3 regions of the Xenorhabdus sp. KJ12.1 genome follow, and region 1 is predicted to be linked to each of the others. Evidence: predicted binding sites of a transcription regulator. Region 1 holds the regulator's gene; each other region holds the start of a gene.
The links. The regulator LexA, encoded in region 1, represses DNA repair genes until DNA is damaged. The targets are predictions, from matches to a motif close to TNCTGTATGTACATACAGNA.
Positions count from the first base shown of each region.

Region 2: dinB (DNA polymerase IV) is a predicted target of LexA. The motif match lies at 1,091-1,110, and genes of this name have one in related genera.
Region 3: uvrB (excinuclease ABC subunit UvrB) is a predicted target of LexA. The motif match lies at 1,420-1,439, and genes of this name have one in related genera.

Region 1 covers NZ_CAWNQH010000095.1:7,943-11,160, reverse strand. Annotated here, with positions in the region: gene AACS92_RS17510 (DUF2628 domain-containing protein) at 14-427, shown strand; gene zur (zinc uptake transcriptional repressor Zur) at 517-981, shown strand; gene lexA (transcriptional repressor LexA) at 1,122-1,739, opposite strand; gene AACS92_RS17495 (diacylglycerol kinase) at 1,858-2,229, opposite strand; gene plsB (glycerol-3-phosphate 1-O-acyltransferase PlsB) at 2,367-3,218, shown strand, end outside.
Region 2 covers NZ_CAWNQH010000062.1:37,089-40,306, reverse strand. Annotated here, with positions in the region: gene AACS92_RS08360 (MFS transporter) at 1-734, opposite strand, end outside; gene dinB (DNA polymerase IV) at 1,133-2,188, shown strand; gene pepD (beta-Ala-His dipeptidase) at 2,359-3,218, opposite strand, start outside.
Region 3 covers NZ_CAWNQH010000105.1:130,802-134,019, forward strand. Annotated here, with positions in the region: gene bioC (malonyl-ACP O-methyltransferase BioC) at 1-170, shown strand, start outside; gene bioD (dethiobiotin synthase) at 160-846, shown strand; gene uvrB (excinuclease ABC subunit UvrB) at 1,539-3,218, shown strand, end outside.

The DNA of each region.
Region 1 (3,218 bases):
ATTAAGGCATAAAATGGACATCTCTAAATACTCTAAGAACTGGCAAGAACGATTTAAATTTTTTGAAAAAAATGGGGCTCCTTCTTCTAAAGAATATCAAGCTGCTTTTAAAAAGGCACCTTATATAACGCGCATCAAGATAAATATGAACTTCTTTGCATTTTTCTTTGGCATTCTCTACTTTATTGTACTTGGAATGTGGAAAAAAGGATTAACCATACTCGGTATCGGGGTCGCTTTATTTTTTGCTTTCTTTATGATTAGCGCGATAGTCCCTCTATCCCTTGAAACTGCAAATTTTATTAGTATTTTTCTGGGAGCTATGAATGCTGCATTATATGGTGTAACAGCTAATTATTCTTATTACCTAAAAGAAAAAGAAGGTGATGATAGCTGGAATCCATTCAAAGGCCTTAAAATGATCTAAGAATAGAATACATCGTGTGAACACCTCTCTCAGCCACAAAAAACATGGTAATATTAAGTCATTAGCATCGTGTAGGTGTGAGAGGTGTAATGAAAACTATCAATCAAAAAAAATTACTGACGCAGGCTGAAGCAATCTGTCTGTCACGAGGGGTTCGTTTAACACCTCAACGCCTTGAAATTCTGCGCTTGATTTCAGCCCAACCGGGTGCAATCAGTGCTTATGATTTGCTGGATCTGCTACGTGAAGTTGAGCCACAGGCAAAGCCGCCAACTGTTTATCGAGGGTTAGAGTTTTTACTGGAGCAGGGTTTTGTTCACAAAATAGAATCTACAAATAGTTATGTGGTGTGTCATCACTTTGAAGAACCATGCCATACATCAGCAATGTTTCTTTGTGATAATTGTGGTTCTGTTACCGAGCAGGATGCTGAAGATATCGAATCAGCGATACAAAATTTAGCACAGCGTGCAGGGTTTCATTTGCGGCACAGTGTCATAGAAGTCCACGGATTATGCTCTTCTTGCCATGAAACAAACTCGTGTATGGAGTGAGTTTGAAATTACCTTATCAGGCGGTCATTACTTGATGATAAATTCATTAAATTCTACGTCCCCGCATAAACATGTGCTTAGCGGGTACTACGAAAAATGACCGCCCAGAATGGGTAATGTATAATTATCCGCTTTTACAATCAGAACCAATCCCCGTTACGAATCACGCCAACTGCTAACCCTTCAATGGTGAAATTCTGTTCGCGTAAATCCACAACGATAGACTTAAACTCAGGATTTTCAGCAATCAGTTCTATCTTGTTTCCTGTTTGTTTGAAACGTTTTACTGTGACTTCATCTTCAATCCGTGCCACGATGACCTGCCCGTTATGAACATCCTGCGTTTTATGCACAGCGAGTAAATCACCATCCATAATACCGATATCCTTCATGGACATACCACGGACACGCAATAGAAAATCAGCATTCGGTTTAAATAATTCCGGATCCACTTTGTAATGGCTTTCAATGTGTTCCTGAGCCAATAGTGGTTCACCAGCAGCCACACGACCAATGAGTGGTAATCCAGCCCCTTCATCTTCCTCTTCAAGTAGCAAACGGATACCTCTGGAAGCACCAGCGATAATTTCTATCACCCCTTTACGCGCAAGTGCTTTTAAATGCTCTTCTGCTGCGTTAGGTGAACGAAAACCAAGACGCGCGGCAATTTCAGCACGTGTCGGTGGCATACCCGTCTGCGAAATATGGTCACGCACCAAGTTATAAACTTCTTGCTGCCTGGCTGTTAATGCTTTCATTTCGCCCCCTGTTTGTTTATACAGTCTGACTGTGAGTATATACAGCTAAAATTGAATTGGGAACCAGTCAGAATGTAAAAGCCGCTAAATAACGATTTTTGACGAAAAATACACCACATTAACGGGTGAAATACGACCAAATAATTATCACCCACGTAAATAGTGCTAAAATCATGGCTAAAAATACCGCAGCTGAGCCCATATCCTTTGCTCGCCCCGATAGTTCGTGATATTCGCTGCCAATACGGTCTACAACCGCTTCAATAGCGCTATTAAGCATTTCCACAATAAGCACTAACATAACTGAACTAATGAGAAAAAGTCTCTCAAACATGCCGAAATCAAAGGAGAATGCCACAATAATTGCTAAAATAGCTAAAACTACCTCCTGTCGGAATGCAGCCTCATTTTTCCATGCAGCTTTAATACCTTTTGCCGAGTACCCAGCCGCTTTAATTATGCGGGTTAAACCTGTTGATTGGTTAGCCATAAAAATTTTCTTCAAGAATCATAATAGTTTTAAGATCATATAACTTTTAGTCCCTATTATTATCTTATTTACACAGATCTCAAAATCTGTTTCTGGTATGCTTGCCGCGCATTGCTAACAAGAGGCTTAAAGCAGTTATGTCAGCTTGGCGTAAAATATATTACAACTTATTGAATTTGCCGATAAAACTTTTAGTTAAAAGTAAACTTATTCCAACGGTTCCTGTTACGGAGCTGAGTCTTGATACGACTCGGCCTATTCTGTATGTGTTACCGTATCATTCAAAGGCCGATTTATTGACTCTGCGTCAACAGTGTCTTGCTCAGGATTTACCTGATCCGCTAGCGCCTTTGGATATTGATGATACACAGCTTCCAAGCTATGTCTTCATTGATGATGGCCCGCGTGTATTCAGTTACTATGCGCCTAAACATGAGTCTGTGAAGATTTTCCATTCTTATCTGGATTTACATCGTAGTAATCCTGATTTAGATATTCAGATGGTGCCTGTTTCTGTGATGTTCGGGCGCTCTCCCGGGCGTGAAGGTCAGGAAACCAATACAGCTCCTCAGCTACGCCTGCTTAACGGGATCCAGAAGTTTTTTGCAATCCTGTGGCTTGGGCGAGATAGTTTTGTCCGTTTTTCCGCACCGGTATCATTACGCAGTATTGCTGATGAACATGGCACAGATACAATTATTGCCAATAAACTCGCCCGCGTTGCACGCATACACTATTCCCGCCAACGTTTGGCTGCTGTCGGGCCACGTTTACCTGCGCGGCAAGATCTGTTCAGAAAGTTACTGGAATCAAAAGCGATTGAAAAAGCGATTGCTGATGAGGCTCGCAGCAAGAAAATTTCGCCAGAAAAAGCGAAACAGAACGCAATCAATATGCTGGAAGAGATTGCCGCTGATTTTTCCTATGAAACTGTTCGCATAACAGACCGTGTACTGAGTTGGACGTGGAACCGTCTCTATCAGGGCATC
Region 2 (3,218 bases), on a different contig from region 1:
TGCAAGGCACTTAGTTTAAACTGATTCAGAATGATAATAGGCAGGATGTACATGATTAATGGTGTAATCGCAAAATTAAAAAAAGCCGCAACAAATGAAAGCCTTATCTCTGTTGAATTTTTGGTAATGATCCTAATACTTTTTTGCCCGCGATGTTCGGCTTCCTCTGGCTTTTTTTCTGAATTTGTTTTAATAAAATAAAACCCAATCAGTGGCAGTAATGACATTACGGCAATAAAAATCAATGAGCCATCAATATTAAAGTAATGAATAATTAATCCGGAAATTGCCGGGCCAAGCATGGTATTAATAGAGTTTACCAGACCTCGATATTTAAATGCCTTGTCTAGTTTTTTGTTATCCATTATTTCAGGAATAATACTTATTCCTATAGGCTGAATGATAGCCGTGGCAACTGATGTTGCAATATATATCAGTCCTAATGATAAATAAAAATTGCTGTCTAATAGGTTAGAGATAACAAAAAGAATAAAAGAAGGGATAGTACAGTACAGCACAACACTTCTTTTATTTATTTTGTCACCTATTTCTCCAAATTTAATTAAGAATAAAATCTGAAATAGCCAACAAAAAAAGATAAACCAGCCGAGTTTTAATTCTAGCTTTAGTATTTCAATCATCCACCAGGAAAATAGCATACCAAATGCTCTTGTTGACGAAGTAAACAGAATATCAGATATCTGATATAGATAAAAAGAACGATTGTTGCTCATCAGAGTCCTTACTTTGGAGTCAAATTTAACAGGGTTTGAGAATGTTAGGGTGATATTTGTGCAAGAGGTTTCTCATTTTGTGTGATTTGTAATAGTTTATTGTTTGCTGTTGGTTTTAGTTAAATCTGTCTGCCATGAATTGCACAAAACTGCAGTTTATTTTTTATATCAATGAAAATAAATAATAAATTTTGATAGTTTTGTTATTTTAAATGTTACTAGACTAATTAATAAATTATCGTGAGGTGATAATTTTCATCTTAACAAAGATGAAATATTGTTCAGATAGTGAGAGACGATAGTGAAATGAAAGTTGCGCAGTAACAGATTAAAAAAATTAGCATATCATGAATTTGTTCTGTATATTTATACAGTATTTTTTGTCGTGGAGAGTTCAGATGCGCAAAATTATTCATATCGATATGGACTGCTTTTTTGCTGCCATTGAAATGCGGGATAATCCGTCACTCCGCGATATCCCGATAGCTGTTGGTGGTAGTGCTGACAGGCGGGGTGTCATCAGTACTGCAAATTATCCTGCCCGCCGTTACGGTGTACACAGTGCTATGTCTACCTCAATGGCAATGAAGTTGTGTCCTCAACTGAAAGTAATTTCAGGGCGTATGGCCTACTATAAAGAAGTTTCTCAACATATCCGTCAGATTTTTGCCCGCTATACTGAGTTGATCGAACCCTTGTCGCTGGATGAAGCGTATCTGGATGTGACAAATAGCCAGCATTGTCATGGTTCAGCAACATTAATTGCCAAAGAAATTCGACAGGTGATTTTTGATGAATTGCAGCTAACGGCTTCAGCGGGAATTGCCCCCGTTAAATTTCTGGCAAAAATAGCTTCTGATATCAATAAACCCAACGGTCAGTATTTGATTTCACCCACACAGGTTGACGATTTTGTGCAATCTCTGCCATTACGTAAAATTCCCGGAGTGGGGGAAGTCACCGCCGGGCGCTTGTCCGATATGGGGTTAGTACTTTGTTCTGATGTACAAAACTATGACAAGTTAGCATTAATAAAAAAACTGGGTAAATTTGGACTTGTGCTCTGGCAGCGCTGTCATGGTATTGATGAGCGCCTGATAAAACCTGATCGTTTACGTAAGTCTGTTGGGGTAGAGAAAACGCTGGCGCAGGATATTCATGACTGGCGTGATTGTGTTGAGTTGATTGAACAGCTTTATCCCGAGCTGGAAAAACGACTGGGAAAGGTCAAACCAGATCTCCGCATTGCTCGTCAGGGTATTAAATTAAAATTTGATGATTTTCAGCTAACCACACAGGAACATACTCATCCGTTACTGGATAAACAGGATCTGCTGAAGGTTGCCCAACAGGCTTGGGAGACACGTCGGGAAGGCAGAGGAGTCCGCTTAGTTGGCCTGCATGTGACATTACAAAGCCCACAACTGGAACGACAGCTATTGCTTGAGTTGTAATGCGGGTTTGTTAGCAATCTTTTATACGGGTATGTTTTACAAAAATATGCTTTACGAAAGAAATTAAAGAAAAAGTATTACAGGAAGCTATCACGGAAAAGATACTGCAAAATAGCGTAGGGAATATGAAGAAGGGATATTCCCCTGTCTGTAGACAGGGGAGAACTGCATTATTCTTTCACTGGGATCGCTTTCAGGATAGCAGTCAATAATTGCCAGTACTGGCCAACACTCTTAATGTGAACCCTTTCATCAGGTGAGTGGGCACCACGGATAGTTGGGCCAATGGAAACCATATCCATATCAGGGTAGGGTTTTTTAAATAATCCACATTCCAGACCTGCGTGAATTACCATAATGTTTGGTGTACTGTCGAACAGTTGGTGGTAAGTTTCACGCACTAAGTGCATTACCGGAGAATCGGCATCCGGCTGCCAGCCCGGGTAGTCACCACTTGCTGTTGCTTCTGCGCCGGAAAGTTTAGCCAGAGAGTTGAGCATCCCGACAACATAAGCCTTGCCACTTTCAATCAGTGAACGGATAAGGCAGATAACCTCGACGTGGTCTTCTTCCATATTGACAACACCCACATTCAGGGATGTTTCTACAACACCTTTTGCAACATCACTCATGCGAATAACACCGTTAGGCATTGTATTCAGCATAGCGATAAAGCGGGACTGACAATCTGCCGTTAATGCCTGTGATAAGGTTTTGACGTCATCCAACAAAAGAGTCAGGTTAGTTTCAGCGACCGCATATTCGTTCTTCAGCATTTCCAGATAATTATCTTTTACCTGATGTAGTTTTGGCAGTTGAGCTGCCGGTACGGCGATGATGGTGGAGCCTTCACGAGGGATTGCATTACGCAGAGTACCCCCCTGTAAATGGATCAGTTTCAGCTCCAGTTCATCACTGTATTCAGCAAGGAAGCGGGCCAGTAATTTATTGGCATTACCTAATCCCAGATGGATATCACCACCGGAATGACCACCTTTTAATCCTTTAATGGTCAGTTGTAGTGTTTGAT
Region 3 (3,218 bases), on a different contig from region 1:
TATTAAATTCTCTAAAAGGAATTGGAGCCACACACCTTCATCATGGACGTCAGCAGGGGCTGATGACAAGAAAACGCATGAATGCGCTCTCAGAAGCTTATCCCAAAAATAATGGGGATTACCCATTAAGCTATCAAATTGTTTTTGGAGTTATTTATTGTGACAAGTAAATACTTTCTTACCGGAACTGATACTGAAGTGGGTAAAACGGTTGTCAGTTGTGCTTTATTACAGGCGGCTAATGAAAAAGGTTATCAGACTGCGGGTTATAAACCGGTTGCATCAGGCTGTGAACTCACTTCTGAAGGTATACGTAACGGGGATGCTCTGGCGTTATTGCATAACAGCTCCGTACCTCTTACCTATCAGGAGGTTAATCGGTTAGCGTTTATTGAACCTACATCTCCTCACATTGTCAGTGCTGAACTCAATCAGCCTATTGAGTTTTCTGTGATGTCACAAGGCCTGAGTGAATTATCAGCAAAAGCAAACTGGGTACTCATTGAGGGAGCCGGAGGTTGGTATACACCGCTATCTGAGAATAACACTTTTGCTGATTGGGTGATTGAGGAAAAGCTGCCTGTAATATTAGCAGTAGGCGTGAAATTAGGCTGTATTAACCATGCAGCGTTAACAGCAAAAGCGATTCAGGATTCCGGGCTGAAATTAGCAGGCTGGGTTGCGAATGAAATTGAGCCACCCGGCAGGCGTCAGGCTGAATATCTGGCGACATTGAAGAGAATGATGCCGGCTCAATTACTTGGTGTGATCCCCCATATGAGTGGGCTGGAAGTAGAACGCCATGACGTAGGGAAATATATAAACATTGATTTATTGGTTAACTAATTGTTTAAACGATGTTGGTTAAAATCCCAGTAGGGATTAGTGGGGCTGCTGAAATGTTAGTATAGAATCCACTCTATTTCGGCAATTTTCGCACTATTTTTGAACAAAAAATAACGTAAATCGACTCTAAAATAGCATGAAAACACTCTGTTATTGAGAAAATCCATAATAGGGGATAACTCCGCAACTTCCCATAGTTAATAGGATTTGTTGAGTTATCCACTGTTCCTGTGGATAACCTTGTGCATTAGGTTTAGACAAGTGGTCTGACACAAGATAATACGCGGCTTGCGCAAGATTTGCTGTTATTCTCTCCTTTGATTTTTTTCCATTCAAAATTAACTGGTTATATAAAATCAATTCCTTTTACTATCTCTTTGCCATTCCCTGCTTTATCATTTCAATAACGAATACGAAAATAAAAAAGACAAAAAGACTGTCTGGGGATAAAAATAGGCCCACATAATGTTAACTAAAGGTTAATATCACTTAATGTGATATGTTAGTTATGTTATTTCTTTTCAGGTGCAGCTTTTAAGTGGGACGGTAATATTATTTTGTTAACCCACTTGAAGCTGTTTTTTTATCCAGTATTATAAGAACGTTTTGGTTAGCGTATATATCTTGTGTATTTTCGGGCTATGGCTTGGAAATAAATAAGGATAGAGCTGTGCAATGTTATCGGGTGGAAGATGAGTAAAGAAACGAACAAAGTATTCAGGTTGCATTCTGATTTCGAACCTGGCGGTGATCAGCCAGAAGCCATCCGTAAACTACAGGATGGGCTGGAAGATGGTCTTGCCCATCAGACATTATTGGGAGTCACGGGTTCAGGTAAAACGTTTACGATTGCCAATGTCATCGCCAACATGAATCGGCCAACAATGGTTCTGGCTCCTAATAAAACACTGGCAGCTCAGCTCTATAGTGAAATGAAAGAGTTTTTTCCGGAAAACGCTGTAGAGTACTTCGTTTCTTATTATGATTATTATCAACCCGAAGCCTATGTACCCAGCTCTGATACTTTTATCGAAAAAGATGCCTCTGTAAACGAACATATTGAACAGATGCGCCTCTCTGCGACCAAAGCTCTGTTGGAGCGAAGAGATGTGGTTGTTGTGGCTTCTGTTTCCGCTATTTATGGTCTAGGTGACCCTGATAGCTACCTGAAAATGATGCTTCATCTGACAAATGGGATGCTGATCGATCAGCGCTCTATCCTGCGGCGTTTGGCTGAACTGCAATATACGCGCAATGATCAGGCATTCCAGCGGGGAACATTCCGTGTGCGTGGTGAAGTCATTGATATTTTTCCGGCTGAATCTGATGAACATGCCTTACGTGTTGAACTGTTTGACGATGAAGTTGAACGGCTTTCCCTGTTTGATCCACTGACGGGGCAGGTTGAGTATAACGTTCCCCGTTATACGGTTTATCCTAAAACGCACTATGTAACACCTCGTGAACGTATCCTTCAGGCGATAGAAGAGATTAAAGTTGAGTTAGCTGACAGGAGAAAAGTCCTTCTGGCTTCAGATAAGTTATTGGAGGAGCAGCGCATCACTCAGAGAACACAATTTGATCTCGAAATGATGAATGAACTGGGATATTGCTCCGGGATTGAAAACTATTCCCGTTATCTGTCTGGTCGTGCGCCGGGTGAACCCCCTCCGACTTTATTTGACTATCTGCCTGCAGATGGCTTGCTGGTGGTGGATGAATCCCATGTCACCGTTCCACAGCTTGGTGCTATGTATCGGGGAGACCGTTCCCGTAAAGAGACGCTGGTGGAATACGGCTTCCGTCTGCCATCAGCACTGGATAACCGCCCGATGCGTTTTGAAGAGTTCGAGGCGCTGGCACCACAAACCATCTATATATCAGCAACCCCCGGCAATTATGAACTGGAAAAATCCGGTAATGAAGTGGTCGAACAGGTGGTACGCCCAACGGGTCTGATTGATCCTGAAGTTGAAGTCCGCCCGGTAGCAACTCAGGTGGATGATTTGCTGTCTGAAATCCGTATTCGGGCGGTTAAAAATGAACGTGTATTAGTCACCACTCTGACTAAGCGTATGGCTGAGGATTTAACTGAATATCTGGAAGAACACGGGGAGCGGGTGCGCTACCTTCACTCTGATATTGATACCGTCGAGCGGGTCGAAATTATTCGTGATTTGCGTTTGGGTGAATTTGATGTGCTGGTGGGGATCAACTTGCTGCGTGAAGGTCTCGATATGCCGGAAGTCTCTTTGGTAGCCATTTTGGATGCAGATAAAGAGGGCTTCCTGCGTTCAGAGCGATCACTGATTCAGACGATTGGACGTGCTGCGCGTAACTTACATGGTAAAGCCATTTTGTATGGCGACAAA